2 regions of the Streptomyces sp. NPDC056628 genome follow, and region 2 is predicted to be linked to the other one. Evidence: predicted binding sites of a transcription regulator. Region 2 holds the regulator's gene; the other holds the start of a gene.
The links. The regulator HspR, encoded in region 2, represses chaperone genes until heat shock. The targets are predictions, from matches to a motif close to TTGAGNNNNNNNNNCTCAA.
Positions count from the first base shown of each region.

Region 1 (12,100 bases), on a different contig from region 2:
CGCTGCTCTTGCCGGTGAGCGCGGAGCGGCGCAGGGCGGCGACGCTCTCCAGGTCGTCGCGGAGCCCGGCGGGCGTGTCGGGGTCGGCGCGCAGCTCCTCGACCTGCCGGTCGACCCGGGTGCTGCGCTGTTCGCTGGGCGCCTTGGACTTGGGGCGGCCCGCGGCGATGTAGGAGGTGACCTCGTCGCGCTCGTCGGCGAGGGAGTGCGCGAGGGTCAGTGCGTCCTGGGTCTGCTCGGCGAGCGTCACCACGCTCTGTGTGTCGTGCAGTTGCCCGGAGGCGGCGACGACCGAGGGGACCCCGGCGCCGGCGATGGCGGCGGCCACGACGGCCACGGCGACGATCAGCCGGTTCCGTACGTGGGTCGGGCGCCCCTTGCCTGCCGGGGCGGGGGCGTCGGCGGTGCCGGGGATGGGCTGGGCGCCTCCTGCGGAGGCCGTCTGCTTGTCTGAGCGACGAGGCCGCGTCTTCTGCACCGGTGCTCGCATTCCTGACTCGTGGTACCCATGGGTCCGGATGACGTGTCGTCAACTTTCGTCGACCGTACGCACACCCCTCCCCCAAGCTCGCGACCGGGGTCGCGCCCGGGGTGGCCCTCACCGGTCCCCGACCCTCCCAGCGCGGGTGGGCGACGGCCGCACATCACCTGAGCCGCCACCCGAAGGAGTGAACCCCGGAGGGGAGTTGGCGGGCAAGTTCCCGTGGCGTGTGCGGGTGCCCCGCGGGGTGGGCCGGTTGGACGTCTGCGGCGGGCGGTGGCAGTATTCGCCGCCACGCCTTGCCGGAGTGAAGCATTTCTCTCAAATCAGGCGGATGACCTGCGCCGCCGTGACGAACCGGCAGGATGCGCCCCCTTGGGGGATCTTGTGAAGGGCTCGTGCAGACTGGCCGGATGCGCACTGAGCTAGTTTCGGAATCGGGCGATCCGGACCGCGCCAACGAGGACTTCGCGAGTGTCGCTCTGCCCGCCTCGGGGCGGGGAGGGGCCCTCGTCGTCCTGGACGGGGTGACACCGCCGAGGGATGCGACGGGGTGCCGGCACTCCGTCCACTGGTTCACCGCGCGCCTGGGCGGGGCCCTGACCGAACTGACCGTTTCCCTCCCTGATGTTCCACTCGCGGACGTGCTGGGCCACGCCATCGCCCGTACCGCCGAGGCCCATGCGGGGACCTGTGAGCTTTCTCACCCGCGCACGCCCCAGGCGACCGTCGCCCTCGCGCGGTGGTCCGCCAGGGCGGTGGAGTACCTCGTGCTGTCCGACTCGGTGCTCCTCGTGGAGGGACGCGACGGCACGGTGACGGCCCTTCTGGACGACCGGCTGGCCCGGCTGCCCCGTTCGGCGCTGGCGACGGACGCCCACATCGACGCGCATCTGCGCAACAAGGAGGGCGGCTTCTTCACGGCGGCCGCCGACCCCGCGGTGGCGGCGCGTGCGGTGACGGGGACGCTGCCGCGCGGCGAGGTGCGCACCCTGGCCGCGCTGTCGGACGGGGCGGCGCGCTGGGTGGAGCGCTTCCGGCAGGGCGGCTGGGGCGGCTGCCTCGGCCTGGTCCGCAAGGAGGGCGCGGGCGCGCTGGTGGAGCGGGTCCGGGCGCTGGAGCACGCTCACCCGGGCCGCGGCAAGCGGCACGACGACGCGACGGTCGTGTACGTGGAGCTGTGAGGGCGGGCGGGCCGCCGGGGAGGGTGCCTACTTCTCCGTGCCGCGGTTCAGCTGGTTCAGCAACCGGGCCAGCTCGGCCACTTCCTCGCGCTCCCAGTGCGAGAGCTGCGCGACGTAGCGCGCCCGGCGGGCCTCGCGCACCTTGGCGACCCGGCGGCGCCCCTCCTCGGTGAGGTGCACCAGCCAGGCCCGGCCGTCCGCCGGGTCCGGCTCGCGGGCGACCAGCCCCAGGTCCTCCAGGGCGCGCAGCTGGCGCGACATGGTGGCCTTGCCGACGCCGATGTACGCGGCGAGTTCGGTGGCGCGCAGCCGTCCGGACTCGTCCAGACGGACCAGCAGTCCGTACGCCGCCGACTCCAGGTCCGGGTGCACCTCGCGGGCCATCTCGCCCTGCTTGGCGCGGGCCCGCCGGAAGAGAACCGTCAACTCGCGTTCCAGGTCCAGGAACTCGGGCTGGTCCATGCCACCGCGGGAGGCCCCGGGTCCGGGCGCCGTCGCGTCGCCGTTGCCGTCTTCGTGCACGTCAGCCCCTGACTCGTTTTCCCGGCCGTGAAAGTTTCCGCCAATCGGCGTCATCGCCGCAGCTCCGTCAGTATTTCGCAGGCTTAGACCAACGGCAGCCGTCAGGGCCCCTTCCACCTGGTCATTCGGCTGCCTAGCGTCGTACGGCGGAGCAGCGCTGACATGCTCACGCCACACCCGTGCGCGTTCCCCACCATGCGTCACCGAGCCTTCGGAGGCACGCTATGCCCGTGCACAGACCCGAACAGCGCCACCCCCACAGCCCCTATCCGACCGGACTCCTGCTCACCCTCGTGCTCACCCTGGCCCTGCTCGTCCTGGCCGCCCAGCCGTCGTCCGCGAGGGACGGCGGCACCGGCGCCCCGCCGCGCGGCTCCGCGTACATGGGCATCGGCGTCGTGTCCCACGACGGCACCGACGGCGCCCCCGCCGGCACCCTGGCCACCCAGACGGAGGGCGTGGACGTCTCCAGCCACCAGGGCAACGTCGCCTGGTCGACCCTGTGGTCCAGCGGGGTCAAGTGGGCCTACGTCAAGGCCACCGAGGGGACGTACTACACCAACCCCTACTTCGCCCAGCAGTACAACGGCTCCTACGACGTGGGCATGATCCGCGGCGCGTACCACTTCGCGACGCCGGACACCACCAATGGAGCAACCCAGGCCGACTACTTCGTCGACCACGGCGGCGGCTGGTCCCGTGACGGCCGCACCTTGCCCGGCGTCCTCGACATCGAGTGGAACCCGTACGGCGACGCCTGCTTCGGCAAGTCCGCGAGCGCGATGGTCACCTGGATCCGCGACTTCGTGAACCGCTACAAGGCCCGCACCGGCCGCGACGCCGTCATCTACACGGCGACCAGCTGGTGGAAGCAGTGCACCGGCAACTCCGGCGCCTTCGCCACGGCCAACCCGCTGTGGATCGCCCGGTACGCGACAGCCGTGGGCGAGCTGCCGGCCGGCTGGAGCTACCACACGATGTGGCAGTACACGTCGACCGGCCCGACCGTCGGCGACCACAACCGTTTCAACGGCGCCCTCGACCGCGTCGTGGCCCTGGCCAACGGCTGACCTCCCCGGCACGGCGAGGGCCCGGGTCCCCCGAAGGGGACCCGGGCCCTGCCCTGTCCGGCGGCGTCCGTCACGCCGCCGCCGGAACCTCCCGGGCCGCGTCGCTGGTGGCCGGCGACAGGGCCAGTTCCAGGACCTGGCGGACGTCGGTCACGGCGTGGACGTCGAGCTTGTCCAGCACCTCGGCCGGGACGTCGTCCAGGTCGGGCTCGTTGCGCTTGGGGATGATCACGGTCGTGACCCCCGCGCGGTGCGCGGCGAGCAGCTTCTGCTTCACGCCGCCGATCGGCAGCACCCGGCCGGTCAGCGAGACCTCACCGGTCATCGCCACGTCCGTGCGGACCAGCCGGCCGGACAGCAGCGAGGCCAGCGCCGTCGTCATCGTGACGCCCGCGCTCGGGCCGTCCTTGGGCACCGCGCCCGCCGGGAAGTGGATGTGCACGCCCCGGTCCTTGAGGTCGGCGACGGGCAGCTCCAGCTCGGCGCCGTGCGAGCGCAGGAACGACAGGGCGATCTGCGCGCTCTCCTTCATCACGTCACCCAGCTGGCCGGTCAGCGTCAGGCCCGCCGCGCCCGTCTCCGGGTCGGCCAGCGACGCCTCGACGAACAGGACGTCACCGCCCGCTCCGGTCACCGCGAGGCCGGTCGCCACGCCCGGCACCGCCGTACGGCGCTCGGCCGGGTCCTGGGCCGACTCGGGCACGTGGTGCGGCCGGCCGATCAGCCCGCGCAGCTCGTCCTCGGCGACGGTGAACGGCAGCTTCCGCTCGCCCAGTTCGTGCTGGGCCGCCACCTTGCGCAGCAGCCGCGCGATGGACCGCTCCAGGGTGCGCACGCCCGCCTCGCGGGTGTACTCGCCGGCGAGCTTGCGCAGTGCGCCCTCGTCGATGGTGACCTCGTCCGCGTTCAGTCCCGCCCGCTCCAGCTGGCGCGGGAGCAGGTGGTCGCGCGCGATGACGACCTTCTCGTCCTCGGTGTAGCCGTCGAGGCGGACCAGCTCCATACGGTCGAGCAGGGCCTCCGGGATGGCCTCCAGGACGTTGGCGGTGGCCAGGAACACCACGTCGGACAGGTCGAGCTCGACCTCCAGGTAGTGGTCGCGGAAGGTGTGGTTCTGCGCCGGGTCCAGGACCTCCAGGAGGGCCGCGGCCGGGTCGCCGCGGAAGTCGGAGCCGACCTTGTCGATCTCGTCGAGCAGGACCACCGGGTTCATCGACCCGGCCTCCTTGATCGCCCGCACGATCCGTCCGGGCAGCGCCCCGACGTAGGTACGGCGGTGACCGCGGATCTCGGCCTCGTCGCGCACACCGCCGAGGGCGACGCGCACGAACTTGCGGCCCATCGCGTGGGCGACGGACTCACCCAGCGAGGTCTTGCCGACGCCGGGCGGGCCGACGAGCGCCAGCACGGCACCGCCGCGCCGGCCGCCCACGACGCCCAGCCCCCGGTCGGCGCGGCGCTTGCGCACCGCCAGGTACTCGGTGATCCGCTCCTTCACGTCCTCCAGGCCGGCGTGCTCGGCGTCGAGCACGTCCTGGGCGCCCTGGATGTCGTAGGCGTCCTCGGTGCGCTCGTTCCACGGCAGCTCCAGGACGGTGTCCAGCCAGGTGCGGATCCAGGAGCCCTCGGGCGACTGGTCGCTCGCGCGCTCCAGCTTGTCGACCTCCTTGAGCGCGGCCTCGCGGACCTTCTCCGGCAGGTCGGCCGCTTCGACGCGGGCGCGGTAGTCGTCGGACTCCTCGGCGGGGTCCTTGCCTGCCTCGCCGTTCAGCTCGCGCAGCTCCTTGCGGACGGCCTCCAGCTGGCGGCGCAGCAGGAACTCGCGCTGCTGCTTGTCGACGCCCTCCTGGACGTCCTTGGCGATGGTCTCGGCCACGTCCTGCTCGGCGAGGTGGTCGCGCAGCTGCTGCGTGGCGATCTTCAGCCGGGCCACCGGGTCGGCGGTCTCCAGCAGCTCGACCTTCTGCTCGGTGGTCAGGAAGGGCGAGTACCCGGAGTTGTCGGCGAGCTGCGAGACGTCGTCGATGGCCTGCACACGGTCCACGACCTGCCAGGCGCCGCGCTTGCGCAGCCAGGCGGTGGCGAGGGCCTTGTACTCCTTCACCAGCTCCGCCACCTGTCCGGGCAGCGGCTCGGGCACGCTCTGGTCGATGGACGTGCCCTCGACCCACAGCGCCGCACCCGGCCCGGTGGTGCCCGCGCCGATGCGCACGCGGCCGCGGCCGCGGATCAGGGCACCGGGATCACCGTCGGCCAGCCGGCCGACCTGCTCCACGGTGCCGAGCACCCCGGTGCTCGCGTAGGTGCCGTCGATGCGCGGCACCAGCAGCACCCGGGGCTTGCCGGGTGTGGACCGCGCGGCGGCCTGGGCGGCCTCCACGGCGGCGCGCACATCTGCGTCGTTCAAGTCCAGGGGGACCACCATCCCGGGCAGCACGACCTCGTCGTCGAGCGGCAGCACGGGCAGGGTGAGCGAAGTGGACGTCGAAGCCATGATCTCCCCTTAGGCAGTCAAGTTGAGTTACGCCGACTCAATGCTTGACCGGGCCCGATTGTTCCCGGGCCTGTGACGCGTTCGCTGACAGCGATCGACCGGCTCCGCGGTGCCCCTCCCGCCTGGCAGGATGGCCCGGTGCCCACTTCGTACGACACCCCTGTGGTCCTGGACCGTCGCGAAGGCCTCCACGGGGAGGTGGTGCTGCGGCGGCACGGCGACCTGCTCCAGATCATCGCCAACGGCTGCTTCCTGATGGACACCTCCGACGGCCGCTCCGAGCGGCTGCTGGTCGACGCGGCGCTCGACGCGCTGGGCGACCGTTCACGGCCGCACATCCTGATCGGCGGGCTCGGCGTGGGGTTCTCGCTCGCACACGCCGCGGCCGACCCGCGGCCAGGGCGGATCACCGTCGCGGAGCGGGAGCGCGCGATCATCGACTGGCATCTCGGCGGACCGCTCTCCGGTCTTTCCGCGGCGGCGCTCACCGACCCGCGGACGTCGATCCTGGAGACCGATCTCGTCACCCATGTGTATGAGACATCCGCCACGTACGACGCGCTCTGCCTCGATATCGACAACGGGCCCGGATGGACCGTCACCGAGGACAACGAGAGCCTGTACTCGCCGGACGGACTGGCCGCCTGCGCAAGGGCGTTGACACCGGGTGGGGTGCTGGCCGTATGGTCCGCGCAGCCCTCCCCGGAATTCGAAGAAACCTTGCGCAATGCCGGATTCCAGCAGGTGCGTACCGAAGAGATCCCCGTTGCCCGGGGCGTTCCGGACGTCGTACACCTCGCCGTCCGACCTGGATAGCCCTGGCACGGTGACTCCCCGTACTCTGCTTCCCTGACGCGGATCATTCAAGCGTCAATCGCAAGCATGCGCAGGCACAGCCAGTAAGCGGAATCACCCCACGGATTCCGGAAAGCAACTTTGGGGCGGGCGATGGAGCAGACACACACCTCCCACAACGGCACGGCGGCGACCCCTGGCGCACAGCGCCGGGTCCTGGTGGTCGAGGACGATCCGACCATCGTGGACGCCATCGCGGCCCGTCTGCGTGCCGAGGGATTCCTCGTGCAGACCGCGGGAGACGGCCCGGCGGCCGTCGACACGGCCGAGGCCTGGCAGCCCGACCTGCTGATCCTCGACATCATGCTGCCCGGCTTCGACGGCCTGGAGGTCTGCCGTCGGGTCCAGGCCCAGCGTCCGGTGCCGGTGATGATGCTGACCGCGCGCGACGACGAGACCGACATGCTGGTCGGGCTCGGCGTCGGCGCCGACGACTACATGACCAAGCCGTTCTCCATGCGGGAGCTGGCGGCACGCGTGCACGTGCTGCTGCGCCGCGTCGAGCGCGCCGCCCTCGCGGCCACCACGCCGCGCTCGGGCATCCTGCGCCTCGGCGAGCTGGAGATCGACCACGCGCAGCGGCGGGTGCGGGTGCGCAGCGAGGACGTGCACCTCACCCCGACCGAGTTCGACCTGCTGGTGTGCCTGGCGAACACCCCGCGCGCGGTCCTCTCGCGCGAGCAGCTGCTCGCCGAGGTGTGGGACTGGGCGGACGCCTCCGGCACCCGGACCGTCGACAGCCACATCAAGGCCCTGCGGCGCAAGATCGGGGCCGAGCGCATCCGCACCGTGCACGGCGTGGGCTACGCCCTGGAGACGCCGGCGCCATGAGCGACGGTCCGGCCGCGCGGAGAGGCCCCGGGGAGCCCTGGGGCGGCGTTCGCCCGTTCTCGATCAAGACCAAGCTGGGCGCACTCGTCGTCATCGCGGTCCTGATCACCACCGGACTGTCGATGATCGCGGTGCGCACCCAGACGGAGCTGCGCTTCATCACGGTCTTCTCGATGATCGCCACCCTGCTCATCACGCAGTTCGTGGCGCATTCGCTCACCGCGCCGCTGGACGAGATGAACACGGTGGCCCGGTCCATCTCCCAGGGGGACTACACGCGCCGGGTCAGCGAGAGCCGGCGCGACGAGCTGGGCGACCTGGCCGGGACGATCAACCTCATGGCCGACGAGCTGGAGGCCCAGGACCAGCAGCGCAAGGAGCTCGTGGCGAACGTCTCGCACGAGCTGCGCACCCCGATCGCGGGTCTGCGGGCCGTCCTGGAGAACGTGGTCGACGGCATCGCCGAGGCCGACCCGGAGACGATGCGCACGGCGCTGAAGCAGACCGAGCGCCTCGGACGGCTCGTGGAGACGCTGCTCGACCTGTCCCGCCTGGACAACGGCGTCGTCCCGCTGCGGATGCGGCGCTTCGAGGTGTGGCCCTATCTGTCCGGGGTGCTGAAGGAGGCCAACATGGTCGCCTCCGCGCGCGCGGGCATGACCTCGGGCTCCGGGAGCCACACCCGCACCGACGTGCATCTGCACCTCGACGTGTCGCCGCCGGAGCTGACCGCGCACGCCGACCCCGAGCGCATCCACCAGGTCGTCGCCAACCTCATCGACAACGCGATCAAGCACAGCCCGCCGCACGGCCGGGTCACGGTCAAGGCGCGGCGCGGGCCGTACCCGGAGTCGCTGGAGCTGGAGGTCCTGGACGAGGGTCCGGGCATCCCGCGCTCGGACTGGCACCGGGTCTTCGAGCGGTTCAACCGGGGCGCGGTGAGCCGGCCGCACGGGCCGGGCAGCGACGGCGGCACGGGACTGGGGCTGGCGATCGCGCGCTGGGCGGTGGATCTGCACGGCGGCCGGATCGGTGTGGCCGAATCGGATCGCGGTTGCCGGATTCTTGTCACACTTCCGGGGCAGCCGTCTGTGCAAAGTTGACGTAAAGTTCGAAGCGGAGCGTCAAGATCCACACGCGTCGTGCCTGACAGACGCTGTGATCAGGTACAGACCTGCGCCGCAGCCGCGTCAGGTCGCGGCTGCGCCATCCCCTTTGCGGGCCACTGAAGCGGAACCACGCTTGTTTCCCGCCATTTCTGAGCCCGAAACACGCTGTCCGATGTGACTTACACGACGTTGCCCATGCCCGGCCTGACCTTCCCGGCCGGGGAGGCGTAGCCTTAATTCCCGCTGTCCATCACCTTGTGAAGCGGAAGAGGGCGGTTCTCGCCGTGGCGCCACAGTCCCCCAGTAACGCATCGAGCATCTCGACCGACGCTGACCAAGCGGGCAAGAACCCCGCTGCCGCGTTCGGCGCCAATGAGTGGCTCGTCGACGAGATCTATCAGCAGTACCTCCAGGACCCGAATTCGGTAGACCGTGCCTGGTGGGACTTCTTCGCCGACTACAAGCCGGGGGCTGCCGCCGCCCCGGCTGCGGCGGGTACCGCGGCCGCGGGGGCCGCGGAGACCCCCGCGCCGGTCCCGGCGCCCGCCCCGGCCGAGAAGCCGGCTCCGGCCAAGGCCGCCGCGCCCGCCGCTCCGGCGGCTCCGGCGGCGAAGCCCGCCCCGGCCGCGAAGCCCGCCCAGGCGAAGAAGGCCGAGCCCGCCGCCGCCTCCGCGGCCGGCCCCGAGTTCGTGACGCTGCGCGGCCCCTCCGCCGCCGTCGCGAAGAACATGAACGCCTCGCTGGAACTGCCGACCGCCACCTCGGTCCGCGCGGTCCCGGTGAAGCTGCTGTTCGACAACCGCATCGTCATCAACAACCACCTCAAGCGGGCCCGGGGCGGGAAGATCTCCTTCACGCACCTGATCGGCTACGCGATGGTGCAGGCCATCAAGGCCATGCCGTCGATGAACTACTCCTTCGCGGAGAAGGACGGCAAGCCGACCCTGGTCAAGCCGGACCACGTCAACCTCGGCCTCGCCATCGACCTGGTCAAGCCCAACGGCGACCGCCAGCTCGTCGTCGCGGCGATCAAGAAGGCCGAGACGCTGAACTTCTTCGAGTTCTGGCAGGCCTACGAGGACATCGTCCGCCGCGCCCGCGAGGGCAAGCTGACGATGGACGACTTCACCGGGGTCACGGTCTCCCTGACCAACCCCGGCGGCCTCGGCACCGTGCACTCCGTGCCGCGTCTGATGCCCGGCCAGGCGGTGATCATGGGCGTCGGCTCCATGGACTACCCGGCGGAGTTCCAGGGCACCTCGCAGGACACCCTGAACAAGCTCGGCATCTCCAAGGTCATGACGCTCACGTCGACCTACGACCACCGGGTCATCCAGGGCGCCGCCTCCGGCGAGTTCCTGCGCCAGGTCGCCAACCTCCTGCTCGGCGAGAACGGCTTCTACGACGACATCTTCGAGGCCCTGCGCATCCCCTACGAGCCGGTCCGCTGGCTCAAGGACATCGACGCCAGCCACGACGACGACGTCACCAAGGCCGCCCGGGTCTTCGAGCTGATCCACTCCTACCGGGTCCGGGGCCACGTCATGGCCGACACCGACCCGCTGGAGTACCGCCAGCGCAAGCACCCCGACCTCGACATCACCGAGCACGGACTCACCCTGTGGGACCTGGAGCGCGAGTTCGCCGTCGGCGGCTTCTCCGGCAAGTCCCTGATGAAGCTGCGCGACATCCTCGGCGTGCTGCGCGACTCGTACTGCCGCACCACCGGCATCGAGTTCATGCACATCCAGGACCCCAAGCAGCGCAAGTGGATCCAGGACCGCATCGAGCGCCCGCACACCAAGCCGGAGCGCGAGGAGCAGCTGCGCATCCTGCGCCGGCTGAACGCCGCGGAGGCCTTCGAGACCTTCCTGCAGACCAAGTACGTCGGCCAGAAGCGCTTCTCGCTGGAGGGCGGCGAGTCCGTCATCCCGCTGCTGGACGCGGTCATCGACTCGGCGGCCGAGTCCCGCCTGGACGAGGTCGTCATCGGCATGGCCCACCGCGGCCGGCTGAACGTCCTGGCCAACATCGTCGGCAAGTCGTACGCGCAGATCTTCCGCGAGTTCGAGGGCAACCTCGACCCGAAGTCGATGCACGGCTCCGGCGACGTGAAGTACCACCTGGGCGCCGAGGGCACCTTCACCGGCCTGGACGGCGAGCAGATCAAGGTCTCGCTCACCGCCAACCCCTCGCACCTGGAGGCGGTCGACCCGGTCCTGGAGGGCGTCGCCCGCGCCAAGCAGGACATCATCAACAAGGGCGGCACGGACTTCACCGTCCTGCCGATCGCCCTGCACGGCGACGCGGCCTTCGCGGGCCAGGGTGTCGTGGCCGAGACCCTGAACATGTCGCAGCTGCGCGGCTACCGCACCGGCGGCACCGTCCACGTGGTCATCAACAACCAGGTCGGCTTCACCGCGGCCCCCGAGTCCTCGCGTTCCTCCATGTACGCGACGGACGTGGCCCGCATGATCGAGGCCCCGATCTTCCACGTGAACGGCGACGACCCCGAGGCGGTCGTGCGCGTCGCGCGGCTCGCCTTCGAGTTCCGTCAGGCGTTCAACAAGGACGTCGTGATCGACCTCATCTGCTACCGCCGCCGCGGTCACAACGAGTCGGACAACCCGGCCTTCACCCAGCCGCTGATGTACGACCTGATCGACAAGAAGCGCTCGGTGCGCAAGCTCTACACCGAGTCCCTGATCGGTCGCGGCGACATCACCCTGGAAGAGGCCGAGCAGGCCCTGCAGGACTACCAGGGCCAGCTGGAGAAGGTCTTCACGGAGGTCCGCGAGGCCACCTCGCAGCCGTCGACGGTCTCGCCCTCGGAGCCGCAGGCCGAGTTCCCGGTCGCCGTGAACACCGCGGTGACCACGGAGGTCGTCAAGCGGATCGCCGAGTCCCAGGTCAACATCCCCGACCACATCACCGTCCACCCGCGTCTGCTGCCGCAGCTCCAGCGCCGGGCGTCGATGGTCGAGGACGGCACCATCGACTGGGGCATGGGCGAGACCCTCGCGGTCGGCTCCCTCCTGCTGGAGGGCGTCCCGGTCCGGCTGGCCGGCCAGGACTCGCAGCGCGGCACCTTCGGCCAGCGCCACGCGGTGATCATCGACCGTGAGACGGGCGAGGAGTACACGCCGCTGCAGTACCTCTCCGAGGACCAGGCGCGGCTGAACGTCTACAACTCCCTGCTCTCCGAGTACGCGGCGATGGGCTTCGAGTACGGCTACTCGCTGGCCCGCCCCGAGGCGCTCGTGATGTGGGAGGCGCAGTTCGGCGACTTCGTCAACGGCGCCCAGACGGTCGTGGACGAGTTCATCTCCTCGGCCGAGCAGAAGTGGGCCCAGACGTCCGGCGTCGTCCTGCTCCTGCCGCACGGCTACGAGGGCCAGGGCCCGGACCACTCCTCGGCCCGCCCGGAGCGCTTCCTCCAGATGTGCGCGCAGAACAACATGACGGTCGCCATGCCGACGTCGCCGTCGAACTACTTCCACCTCCTGCGGTGGCAGGTGCACAACCCGCACCACAAGCCGCTGGTCGTCTTCACC
Region 1 covers NZ_JBHTWG010000005.1:260,379-272,478, reverse strand. Annotated here, with positions in the region: gene ACFRAC_RS10465 (nitrate- and nitrite sensing domain-containing protein) at 1-490, opposite strand, end outside; gene ACFRAC_RS10460 (protein phosphatase 2C domain-containing protein) at 895-1,665, shown strand; gene ACFRAC_RS10455 (MarR family winged helix-turn-helix transcriptional regulator) at 1,693-2,187, opposite strand; gene ACFRAC_RS10450 (lysozyme) at 2,412-3,257, shown strand; gene lon (endopeptidase La) at 3,328-5,751, opposite strand; gene ACFRAC_RS10440 (spermidine synthase) at 5,890-6,567, shown strand; gene ACFRAC_RS10435 (response regulator transcription factor) at 6,700-7,437, shown strand; gene ACFRAC_RS10430 (sensor histidine kinase) at 7,434-8,540, shown strand; gene ACFRAC_RS10425 (multifunctional oxoglutarate decarboxylase/oxoglutarate dehydrogenase thiamine pyrophosphate-binding subunit/dihydrolipoyllysine-residue succinyltransferase subunit) at 8,831-12,100, shown strand, end outside.
Region 1: lon (endopeptidase La) is a predicted target of HspR. The motif match lies at 5,774-5,792, and genes of this name have one in related genera.

Region 2 (12,100 bases):
GAGGTCAACCGGATGCGCGAAGAGGCCGAGAAGTACGCGGAGGAGGACCACGCCCGCCGCGAGGCCGCCGAGACGCGCAACCAGGGCGAGCAGCTCGTCTACCAGACGGAGAAGTTCCTCAAGGACAACGAGGACAAGGTCCCCGGTGACGTCAAGACCGAGGTCGAGTCCGCCGTCGAGGAGCTGAAGACCGCGCTCAAGGGCGAGGACACCACCGAGATCCGTACGGCCACCGAGAAGGTCGCCGCGGTCTCCCAGAAGGTCGGCCAGGCCATGTACGCCGACGCCCAGGGCGCCGGTGCCGGCGCCGAGGGTGCCGAGGCCGGTGGCGCCAAGGCCGCCGACGACGACGTGGTGGACGCCGAGATCGTGGACGACGAGCGCAAGGACGGTGCCGCGTAATGACGGAGGAGACCCCGGGCTTCGAGGAGAAGCCCGACGTCCCCTCCGGCGCCACCCCTGACGACGCCGAGCCGAAGGCCGCCCCCCAGGAGGGGACGGCCCCGGCCGGGGACGGACACGCAGACCCGGGTCTGGTGGCCCAGCTGGACCAGGTGCGCACCGCGCTCGGCGAGCGCACCGCGGACCTCCAGCGCCTCCAGGCCGAGTACCAGAACTACCGCCGCCGCGTGGAGCGGGACCGGATCACGGTCAAGGAGATCGCCATCGCGAACCTCCTGACCGAACTCCTGCCCGTGCTCGACGACATCGGCCGCGCGCGGGAGCACGGCGAACTCGTCGGCGGATTCAAGTCCGTCGCGGAGTCGCTGGAGACCGTCGCGGCGAAGATGGGCCTCCAGCAGTTCGGCAAGGAGGGCGAGCCCTTCGACCCGACGATCCACGAGGCGCTGATGCACAGCTACGCGCCGGACGTCACCGAGACGACCTGCGTCGCGATCCTCCAGCCGGGGTACCGCATCGGGGAGCGCACCATCCGCCCCGCGCGGGTGGCCGTCGCCGAGCCCCAGCCGGGCGCGCAGACCGTCAAGGAGGAGTCCGCCGAGGCGGCCGACGACAAGGAGAACGGTGGCCCGGACGAGGGCTGACGTTGAACCGATGAGGAAGGAGGGACGTCGAGGATGAGCACCAAGGACTTCATCGAGAAGGACTACTACAAGGTCCTCGGCGTCCCCAAGGACGCCACCGAGGCCGAGATCAAGAAGGCGTACCGGAAGCTCGCCCGCGAGTTCCACCCGGACGCCAACAAGGGCAACGCCAAGGCGGAAGAGCGGTTCAAGGAGATCTCCGAGGCGAACGACGTCCTCGGCGACCCCAAGAAGCGCAAGGAGTACGACGAGGCCCGCACCCTGTTCGGCAACGGCGGCTTCCGCCCCGGTCCGGGCGGCGCGGGCGGCTCCTTCAACTTCGACCTGGGCGACCTCTTCGGAGGCGCCCAGGGCGGCCAGGGCGGAGCCGGCGGCTTCGGCGGCGGGCTGGGTGACGTCTTCGGGGGCCTGTTCAACCGCGGCGGCACGGGCACGACCCGGACCCAGCCGCGGCGCGGCCAGGACATCGACACCGAGGTCAGCCTCAGCTTCACCGAGGCGATCGAGGGCGCGACGGTCCCCCTGCGGATGTCCTCCCAGTCACCGTGCAAGGCGTGCGCGGGCACCGGCGACAAGAACGGCACACCGCGCGTGTGCCCGACCTGTGTCGGCACCGGCCAGGTGGCCCGCGGCTCGGGCGGCGGCTTCTCGCTGACCGACCCGTGCCCGGACTGCAAGGGCCGCGGCCTCATCGCCGAGCACCCCTGCGCCGAGTGCAAGGGCAGCGGCCGGGCCAAGTCGTCCCGGACGATGCAGGTCCGCATCCCCGCCGGGGTGTCCGACGGGCAGCGCATCCGGCTGCGCGGCAAGGGTGCCCCCGGCGAGCGGGGCGGCCCCGCCGGTGACCTGTACGTCACCGTGCACGTCGACGCGCACCCGGTCTTCGGGCGCAAGGACGACAACCTGACGGTGACCGTCCCCGTGACCTTCGCCGAGGCGGCGCTCGGCGGGGAGGTCAGGGTCCCGACCCTGGGCGGTCCCGCCGTGACCCTGAAACTGCCGCCCGGCACGCCCAACGGCCGCACCATGCGGGCGCGGGGCAAGGGCGCGGTCCGCAAGGACGGCACCCGCGGGGACCTCCTGGTCACCGTCGAGGTGAGTGTCCCGAAGGACGTGACGGGGAAGGCTCGTGAAGTGCTGGAGGCGTATCGCGAGGCGACCGCGGGCGAGGACCCGCGGGCGGAGCTGTTCCAGGCCGCGAAGGGAGCATGAGTCAGATGGACGGTCGTCGGCGCAACCCGTATGAACTGACCGAGGAAACCCCGGTCTATGTCATCTCGGTGGCGGCCCAGCTGTCCGGCCTGCACCCGCAGACCCTCCGTCAGTACGACCGCCTCGGCCTGGTCTCCCCGGACCGCACGCCCGGGCGGGGTCGGCGCTACTCGGCCCGCGACATCGAACTGCTCCGCCAGGTGCAGGAGTTGTCGCAGGACGAGGGCATCAACCTGGCCGGCATCAAACGCATCATCGAACTGGAGAACCAAGTCGCCGCGCTCCAGTCCCGCGTCGCCGAACTGCAGGCGGCCCTGGACGGCGCGGCGGCGACGATGCGCCAGCGCGAGGCGGCGGTGCACGCCTCCTACCGCCGCGACCTGGTCCCGTACCAGGAGGTCCAGCAGACCAGCGCCCTGGTCGTCTGGCGCCCGAAACGGGCCAAGGACTAGGACACGCGTACCGCACACGAAAGGGGCCCGGAGATCGTCTCCGGGCCCCTTTCGTGTGCGGTACGGCGTCACTCGTCCTCGGGTCGGCTGTCGGGCTCGGTGACGGTGACGTACGAGAAGGCCCCGCCGGCGGTGGAGAGCACGACGGCGGTGGCGGTCACCGCGGACGCGCGTCCGGCTGGGCTCATGGGTTTTGTTCGATCCGTTCTCGGGCGGTCATCGGGCAGGGGCCGTGATGGCGTAGTCGCCCGTGGGGCGGGACTCCGTGCCGTCGGCGGCGACGGCGGTGACCCAGTAGTACGACGTGGTGCCGCGCGCGGCACCGGTGTCGACGTACTCCGTGGCGCCCGGTTCGGCGTCGGCGATCCGCTCGTAGGCCGAGGTGCCGGGGTTCCAGCGGTAGACGCGGTAGCCGGCCGCCTGTTCGGGGGCGTCCTCGCCGAGGCCGTACCAGGTGAGCCGGTTGCCCTCGTCGCCCTCGGCGCCGGCCGCCTCCAGGGTGAGCGGGGAGCCCTCGGGTGTCTCGACGGACGGTGTGGTGTCCAGCTCCGTCGCCACCACGATCTGGGCGTCGCCGGTCCGCTGGAAGGCGGAGTTGCCGGCGTCGTCGACCGCGTCGACGATGAAGCAGGACTCCTCGCCGTCGGGGAGCGTGGTGTACGCGTACGACGTCGTGTCGGCGGACACGTAGTACCCCGGGTAGAGGGAGCACATCTGCTCCTCCTCGTCGCCCCACAGTTCGCCCCGGCGCACGACGTAGCTCTGGAGGTCGGGGGTCGGATTGGCGTCCCAGCGCACCTCGAAGCCGTACTCGGTCGGCGTGGCGGTGACCCCGGTGACCAGAGACGGCGGGGTGTCGTCGCGGCGCCGGCCGCTGACGGAGGACGAGCGGGCCGACTCGTTGCCGGCGGCGTCCATCGAGGTGACCCGGTAGTGGTACGTGGTGCCCTCGACGGCGCTGGTGTCGAGCCAGGAGACCTGGGCGGTGGTGCCGACGCCGGTGTACGTGCCGTCCGCGCTCGCGGACCGGTAGACCCGGTACGAGGTGGCCCCGTCGGCGGCCTTCCAGCCGACCCGCAGCCCGCTCTCCTCGGACGCGGTGGTCAGCCCGGTGGGCGCGGCGGGCGCGGTCCGGTCGACGGTCGTCACCGGCTGGTCCGTGGTGCCGGTGCCCTCGTTGCCCGCCTTGTCGGCGGCGCGGACCTCGTAGTAGTACGTCGCGCCCGTCTTCGGGAGGGTGGTGTCGGTGTACGAGGTGGACGTGGTCGTCGCGAGGGGCGTGGTGCCGAACGAGGCGCCCTTCAGGCGGCGGTAGACGCGGTAGCCGGCGAGGTCCATCTCCTTGTTGGGGGTCCAGGTGAGGTGGGCTTTGCCGGTGGTGGTGTCGTAGACGGCTTGGGCGCCGGTGGGGGCGAGGGGTTTCGTCTGGTCGACGGTGGCGGTGGTGCGGGGGGTGTAGGTGAACTTGACCTTGGCGCTGCCGGTCCAGTTGACGTAGTCGACGCGCAGGGTGTGTTTGCCGGGCGGGATGGTGAGGTTGAGGGTTTTGGAGACGGTGGTGGAGGTGTTCTTCCACAGGTCGATCTTGCGAGTGCCGTCGAGGTGGACGCGGATGCCGTCGAGTCCGGAGGCGGTGAGGGTGAAGGGGCCGCCTGAGCCGAAGTCGCGGGTGACGCTCCATCGGACAGCGAAGTTGTCCTTGGGCAGTCCGGTGAGGGGGGCGCCGGACCAGCTCTGGTCGATGGCGCTGTCGCAGTCGGTCTTCTTCGGTGTGCCGGAGAAGGTGGTGTTCGCGAAGAACTGCCGTGTGAAGACCGGCGAGGTGCAGGACACCGCGGCCGACGCGGGGGTGGCCGTGGTGAGCAGGGTGCTCGCGGTGGCGAGCGCGACCGTCGTCGCGGCGGCGGTGGTCGCGCGTCTGGCTGGGTTCATTCGTTCCTCTGGTCGAGTACGGGACGGCGGTGCGAGCCGTCCTGAACGGGACTCATCACGAACGGGGTTGGTTGTACGGATTCCGCTATGTCGTCCGCCCGTCCTCGTGTGAGGTTCGGTGGAGGGGGTGTAACTGGTGATCTGGGAAGTTCCGCAATGTCTTTACATGATCGACGGAGCGTAGTGTTGCGCACTCGTTAAGTGGTTCCGCTTGACGCTGGGGGGCGTCGGCGCGTTGTCTTTTCAGACATTGGGCCGCAATGGCGCGCCCGTGTCCCGAAGGCACCAGAAGTGAGCTTCCCTATGCGTCCCTTGCGCTCTCTGCGCCGTACCGCCACTGCCGTGGCCGCCGCTTCCACGATGACCCTCGCGCTGGGTGCGTGCGGGGGACTGGGGGTCGCGGGGGACAGTAGTGGGGCGAGCCCGACCAAGGGCAACGACGTCACCGTGGGCCTGCTGCTGCCGGAGACCGCGAACACCCGCTACGACAAGTTCGACTACCCCATCATCAGGGACAAGGTCGAGAGCCTCACCAGCAAGCAGGGCAAGGTCGTCTACCGCAACGCCGACGCGGACGCGAAGAAGCAGGCGGACCAGCTCCAGCAGATGGTCGACGACCAGGTCGACGTCATCCTGCTGGACGCCGTGGACTCCCACGCCATCGCGAGCGGTGTGCAGGCGGCCAAGGACGCCGGTATCCCCGTCATCGCCTACGACCGCCTCGCCGAGGGCCCCATCGACGCCTACGTCTCCTTCGACAACGAGCTGGTCGGCGAGGTGCAGGGCCGCTCGCTGCTGGAGGCCATGGGGGAGGTCGACTCCTCCGACAAGATCGTGATGATGAACGGGTCGCTCACCGACCCGAACGCCAAGCAGTTCAAGTCGGGCGCGCTCTCCGAGCTCAAGGGCACGGTGGACATCGCCAAGTCGTACGACACCAAGGACTGGAAGCCGGAGAACGCCCAGGCCAACATGACCGAGGCGATCAACGAGATAGGCGTCAGCAACATCAAGGGTGTCTACTCCGCCAACGACGGCATGGCCGCCGGCGTCATCAAGGCCATGGAGGCCGCGGGCGTGACCAAGCTGCCGCCCATCACCGGCCAGGACGCCGAACTGGACGCCGTGCAGCGCATCCTGAGCGGCGAGCAGTACATGAGCGTCTACAAGTCCTACCCGCACGAGGCCGAGAGCGCCGCCGAGATGGCCGTCGCCAAGGTCCAGGGCAAGGACATCCAGTTCGACTCCCTCACCCAGGACCAGGTCGACAGCCCCACCCACCAGGACATCCCATCCCTGCTGGTCCCGGTGGCCGCCCTGACCAAGGCGAACATCGACAAGACGGTCCTGGCCGACGGCATCTACAAGCTGTCCGAGATCTGCACGGCCAAGTACAAGGCCGCGTGCCAGCAGGCCGGGCTCGGCAAGTAGCCGCCCGACGACCGATCCACCGGAGCCGCCGGGGCAGGACGCCCCGGCGGCTCTTGCGTGGTGCGAACCCGTGGCCGGAAATCGGCCGGGGCGCGGGCGACAGGGCCGAAAAGCCCCCATCAGCTTGTTGCAGCCCGGCGCCCCTGAGGGACGGAAATACCGGGATACAACCGGATGTTGTGGCCCGGCGCGCGGCAAGAGCCGTGTTGCGGACCACGGCCCGTCCGCGCATAGTTGCGCTGCGGAAGCGCGAGCGAACCTCAGGCCCGCGGGGCCGGGCGCAGTACCGGTGCGCGAGGCGAGGACCGGGGGTGGATGGAGCGATGGCCGGGCACGGGGAGCAGGGGCATCCCCATGGCGCCGACCGCCTGTGCGAGGCCGGGGACCGCGTGTACTCCCGGGCCGTACGCCGCGGAAGGGTCTCCCGCCAGGACGCAGGGCCGGTGCCCTGCCTGCTGGAGCTGGCCCTGCTGCACCCGGACCCCGACGACATGGACTGGCTGGTGCCGACCTCCCCGCAGGAGGTCATGACCCGGCTGCTGCGCGGGATGTACGAGGAGGTCAGCGCGAGCCAGCTGCGGATGGGCTCGGCGGTCGCGGCCTTCGAGCGGTACGCCGGGCTGGCCCCGCTCCCGAGCCAGGCGTCCGGCGCCGAGGGCACGGCTCTGCGCATCCTCGACGGCGACGCGCGCATCCAGGCCGCGCTGGACGAGGCGACGCAGGCGTGCACCCGTGAGGTCCTGACCGTGCAGCCCGGCGGCATCCGTCCCGAGCACGAGCTGACGGAGGGTCTGCACCGGGCGATGGCGCTGCGCGGCCGGGGGGTGCGGATGCGCGACCTGTACACGCATGTGGCCCGGCACGGGCAGGGGCTGCTCAACTACCTGGAGCTGATGGGCGACGCGGTGGAGGCCCGCACCCTGGACGAGGTCATCGACCGGCTGATCCTCTTCGACCGCACCGTGGCCTTCATCCCGGCGAACACCGACCGCACGATGGCGCTGGAGCTGCGCCACCCGGCCCTGATCAACTACCTGGTGACGGCGTTCGACCGGTTGTGGCGGCTGGCGATCCCGCTGACCGCCCCGATCCCCGACACCGGCTTCGAGGGCATCTCGCACCGGGAGCAGTCCATCGCCGCGCTGCTCGCGGAGGGACACCAGGACGCGGTGATCGCGGAGCGGCTGGGCATCAGCGTGCGCACCTGCCGGGCGCACATCGCCCGGCTGTCGGAGACGCTGGGCGCGGCCAGCCGTACGCAGCTCGGCGTGCGGATCGCGCAGGTCGGCCTGGACCGGGCGGCACGCGCGGCCCAGATCCCCGCCCAGCAGCCGTTCGGCGTCGCCGTCGGGCGGGACGCCGCTCAGCTGCCGCCCGGCGCCCGGTGATCCTCGTTGAGGATGCCGGACTGGGCGATGAGGTAGCCGAGCTGGGCGCGGCTGCCGCTGCCCAGGGCGGTGGCCAGCTTGGCGATGTGGGCCCGGCAGGTACGCACGTTCATTCCGAGCCGGCGTGCGATGGCCTCGTCGACGTGGCCCTCGACCAGGAGCTTGGCGATGGTGTGCTGGATGTCGGTGATGCCGTCGGGGGCGGTCTCGTAGGGGGCGTGCTCGGTCAGCGGGACCGCGCGGCTCCACATGAACTCGAAGACCTTGATGAGGTACCGGATGAGGCCGGGGTGCCGTAGCTCCAGGGCGACCTGCTGGTCGTCGCGGGTGGGGATGAAGGCGACCGACTCGTCGCAGATGATCAGGCGCTCGACGAGCTCGTCGATCGTGCGGTACTCGACCTTGCCGTCCGAGAGCTGGGCGACGTAGGCCAGCTTGCCGGGGTTGTAGCGCACGGTGTGCTGGTAGAGGGTCCGTATGCGCACCCCGCGCTCGATGAGCGGCCGGTCGCGCTCCAGGCCCTGCAGGAGGCTGCTCTCCGAGATACGGGTGCTCGGCTGGATGGTGAGCATCTCGGTCTGGCACTGGGCGGTGGCCAGGTTGAGGGCGGCGTTGATCCGCTCGCCGCCCTCCAGGACCGTGATCGAGTGGGTGCTCCCGGTGACCTGGGTGCTGAGGTCCATGAAGGGCTGGAGGGACTCGGTCAGCTCGACCGAGAGCCGGCGGCGCTCGGCGATCTCCCGTTCGATGGGATTGAGCCGTTGGGCGAGCGCCACCGAGGCGGGGAGGGGGATCAGCCAGTTCGCGTCGTCCGGGTCCGGGTAGAGCAGCGCGAACTCCATCAAACAGGGCACGGACTCCACGTCGGCGCGGGCGATACGCCCTGCACGCAGCGCGTTCGCATAGAGACGGCTGCCTTGAGCGCACATCTCGGTCATCGCATGGGGATGTGTCGCTTTAGTCTGATTCGTTGCCAAATCTCCACCCCCCATGGTCCTGAACATGCAGGAACATGATGCACCGATCGTGTGGCCATGAAGTGCCCGAATGAGCCATCGTCTTACTCGACGGGGGAAGAGGGGACCTTCAAGTGAGGACGAAGCCGACTATGCGGAACAAAATGCTTCGCTCGATTCTTGTCGCCGCCTTCTCAGCCGTTGTGGCCGTCGGAGCCCTGAGTGGCCTTTCGGAAGCGAAGAGCGACTCGCGGGCGGACAGCAGCTGGCCGAGTGCGGCCCCGACTGTCGTCATCGCCGGGGACAGTTCCTGGCCGGCCATCGGTGTGAATGGCGGCAGTGTGCAGGAGTCGGCATGACCACCCCACCCGACGACAGGTCATTCCGCAGGGAGATGGCGACCGCCTACCGCTCAGGGTGGCACTTCATCGACCTGGTCACCGCGATCCCCCACCCCGGTGACTCCCTGATGGTGACCGTCTTCGGCGAACCGGTGGTCGTCACACGCGACGAGGACGAGGACGTGCGGGCGTACCGGTGTCTGCGGCGGCCTCGGGGGGCGCCGCAGCCCGTGCGGTGCGCCATCCGATACGGAATGATCTTCGTCAACCTGGACCAGCGGGACCACCGTCTCGTGGAGCCGGAGGCACCGGCCCCCAGGACCATCTCAGCCACCCCCCGCAGTGCCTGACGCGATTCCCCCGTCGTAACAGATCGCTCAGGCGCTTCCCCCCGCAGCGGCGTCACCGTGACCTGAACACGGTGACGCCGCTGCAGTTTTCCGGGATATTTCCCGCTTTACGGCGACCCTCGACGCGGCTGGAACCGGCCGGTCCGCGTCCGCATCCCGGCCCCGTGCCTCAGCCGTGCCCCATGGCCCGCGTCAGCGAGATCTCGATGACCACCCGGTCCGGGTTCGGCGCCGGGGTCCGCCCGTACCGGACGGCGTAGCGCCGCTCGGCCTCCCGCACCCGCTCCGGCGCGCCGCTGACGTGCGCGACACCCTCCAGCGTCGCCCAGCGCCTGCCGTCCACCTGGCAGACGGCGACCCGTGCGCCCGCCGCGCCGGCGGCGAGCACGTGGGCCACCTTCCTGCTGGACTTGTTCGTGATCACCCGAGCCAGCCGGGCCTCGGGTTCGTATGTGACACCGACGGGCACCACGTGCGGGCTGCCGTCCGGACGGGACGTGGTCAGTGTGCACAGATGCCTCTCCTGCCAGAAGGAGAGGTACGGCGCGTCCGGCGCGCCCGGATCCTGGGGGTATGCGGCCATGGTCGGGAACCTAGCGGGTACCCGGGTCCCGGGCCCACCTTGAGTTAAATAGACTCAAGTTTGTGTACGCTGACTCTGTCAGTACTGGGAGACGCTGACGCCAGGAGGAGAAGGGACACGTGGACGCCGAGCTGACCAACAGGAGCCGGGACGCGATCAACGCGGCAAGCAATCTGGCCGTGACCGAGGGGCACCCGGATCTCACCCCCGCCCACCTGCTCCTGGCTCTGCTCGAGGGCCAGGACAACGAGAACATCACCGATCTGCTCGCCGCCGTCGACGCCGACCAGGCCGCCGTGCGGTCCGGCACCGAGAAGGCGCTCGCCGCCCTGCCCAGCGTGACGGGCTCGACCGTGGCGCCCCCGCAGCCCAACCGCGACCTGCTCGCCGTGATCGCGGACGCGCAGGCCCGCGCCAGGGACCTCGGCGACGAGTACCTGTCCACCGAGCACCTGCTCATCGGCCTCGCCACCAAGGGCGGTCCCGCGGCCGACGTGCTCAGCCGCCAGGGCGCGACCGCGAAGAAGCTGCTGGACGCCTTCCAGAAGGCCAGGGGAGGCCGCCGCGTGACCACCGCAGACCCCGAGGGGCAGTACAAGGCGCTGGAGAAGTTCGGCACCGACTTCACCGCCGCCGCCCGCGAGGGCAAGCTCGACCCTGTCATCGGACGGGACCAGGAGATCCGCCGGGTCGTGCAGGTGCTGTCCCGCCGCACCAAGAACAACCCCGTCCTCATCGGCGAGCCGGGCGTCGGCAAGACCGCCGTCGTCGAAGGGCTCGCCCAGCGCATCGTCAAGGGCGACGTGCCCGAGTCCCTCAAGAACAAGCGGCTCGTCGCGCTCGACCTCGGCGCGATGATCGCGGGCGCCAAGTACCGCGGCGAGTTCGAGGAGCGCCTGAAGACGGTCCTGGCCGAGATCAAGGACTCCGACGGGCAGATCATCACCTTCATCGACGAGCTGCACACGGTCGTCGGCGCGGGCGCCGGCGGCGACAGCGCCATGGACGCCGGCAACATGCTCAAGCCGATGCTGGCCCGCGGCGAGCTGCGCATGGTCGGCGCCACCACGCTCGACGAGTACCGCGAGCGGATCGAGAAGGACCCCGCGCTGGAGCGGCGCTTCCAGCAGGTGCTGGTCGCCGAGCCCTCCGTCGAGGACTCCATCGCCATCCTGCGCGGACTCAAGGGCCGCTACGAGGCCCACCACAAGGTCCAGATCGCCGACAGCGCGCTGGTCGCCGCCGCGACGCTGTCCGACCGGTACATCACCTCGCGCTTCCTGCCGGACAAGGCCATCGACCTGGTCGACGAGGCAGCGTCCCGGCTGCGCATGGAGATCGACTCCTCGCCGGTCGAGATCGACGAGCTCCAGCGCTCCGTGGACCGGCTGCGCATGGAGGAGCTGGCCCTCGACAAGGAGACCGACCCCGCCTCCCGGGAGCGCCTGGAGAAGCTGCGCCGCGACCTCGCCGACCGCGAGGAGGAACTGCGCGGCCTCACCGCCCGCTGGGAGAAGGAGAAGCAGTCCCTCAACCGCGTCGGTGAGCTGAAGGAACGGCTCGACGACGTGCGCGGCCAGGCCGAGCGCGCCCAGCGCGACGGCGACTTCGACACCGCCTCCAAGCTGCTGTACGGCGAGATCCCGGCTCTGGAGAAGGAGCTGGAGGCCGCCTCCGCGGCCGAGGAGGAGGCCGCGCGGGACACCATGGTCAAGGAGGAGGTCGGCTCCGACGACATCGCGGACGTCGTCGCCGCCTGGACCGGCATCCCCGCGGGCCGGCTCATGGAGGGCGAGACGCAGAAGCTGCTGCGCATGGAGGAGGAACTGGGCAAGCGCCTGATCGGCCAGCGGGAGGCCGTGCAGGCCGTGTCCGACGCGGTGCGCCGCACCCGGGCCGGCATCGCCGACCCCGACCGGCCCACCGGCTCGTTCCTCTTCCTCGGCCCCACCGGCGTCGGCAAGACCGAGCTGGCCAAGGCACTCGCCGACTTCCTCTTCGACGACGAGCGGGCCATGGTCCGCATCGACATGTCGGAGTACGGCGAGAAGCACAGCGTGGCCCGGCTGGTCGGCGCGCCCCCCGGGTACATCGGCTACGAGGAGGGCGGTCAGCTCACGGAGGCCGTGCGCAGGCGGCCGTACAGCGTCGTCCTGCTGGACGAGGTGGAGAAGGCGCACCCCGAGGTCTTCGACATCCTGCTCCAGGTGCTGGACGACGGGCGGCTCACCGACGGGCAGGGCCGCACGGTCGACTTCCGCAACACCATCCTGGTGCTGACGTCCAACCTGGGCAGCCAGTACCTGGTCGACCCGATCTCCAGTGAGGCGGAGAAGAAGGAGCAGGTCCTGGAGGTGGTCCGCGCCTCCTTCAAGCCCGAGTTCCTCAACCGGCTCGACGACCTCGTGG
Region 2 covers NZ_JBHTWG010000004.1:308,895-320,994, forward strand. Annotated here, with positions in the region: gene dnaK (molecular chaperone DnaK) at 1-402, shown strand, start outside; gene grpE (nucleotide exchange factor GrpE) at 402-1,046, shown strand; gene dnaJ (molecular chaperone DnaJ) at 1,080-2,258, shown strand; gene ACFRAC_RS09060 (heat shock protein transcriptional repressor HspR) at 2,264-2,710, shown strand; gene ACFRAC_RS09065 (PA14 domain-containing protein) at 2,927-4,642, opposite strand; gene ACFRAC_RS09070 (sugar ABC transporter substrate-binding protein) at 4,946-6,073, shown strand; gene ACFRAC_RS09075 (LuxR C-terminal-related transcriptional regulator) at 6,397-7,461, shown strand; gene ACFRAC_RS09080 (helix-turn-helix transcriptional regulator) at 7,437-8,453, opposite strand; gene ACFRAC_RS09085 (hypothetical protein) at 8,773-9,108, shown strand; gene ACFRAC_RS09090 (pyridoxamine 5'-phosphate oxidase family protein) at 9,278-9,691, opposite strand; gene clpB (ATP-dependent chaperone ClpB) at 9,811-12,100, shown strand, end outside.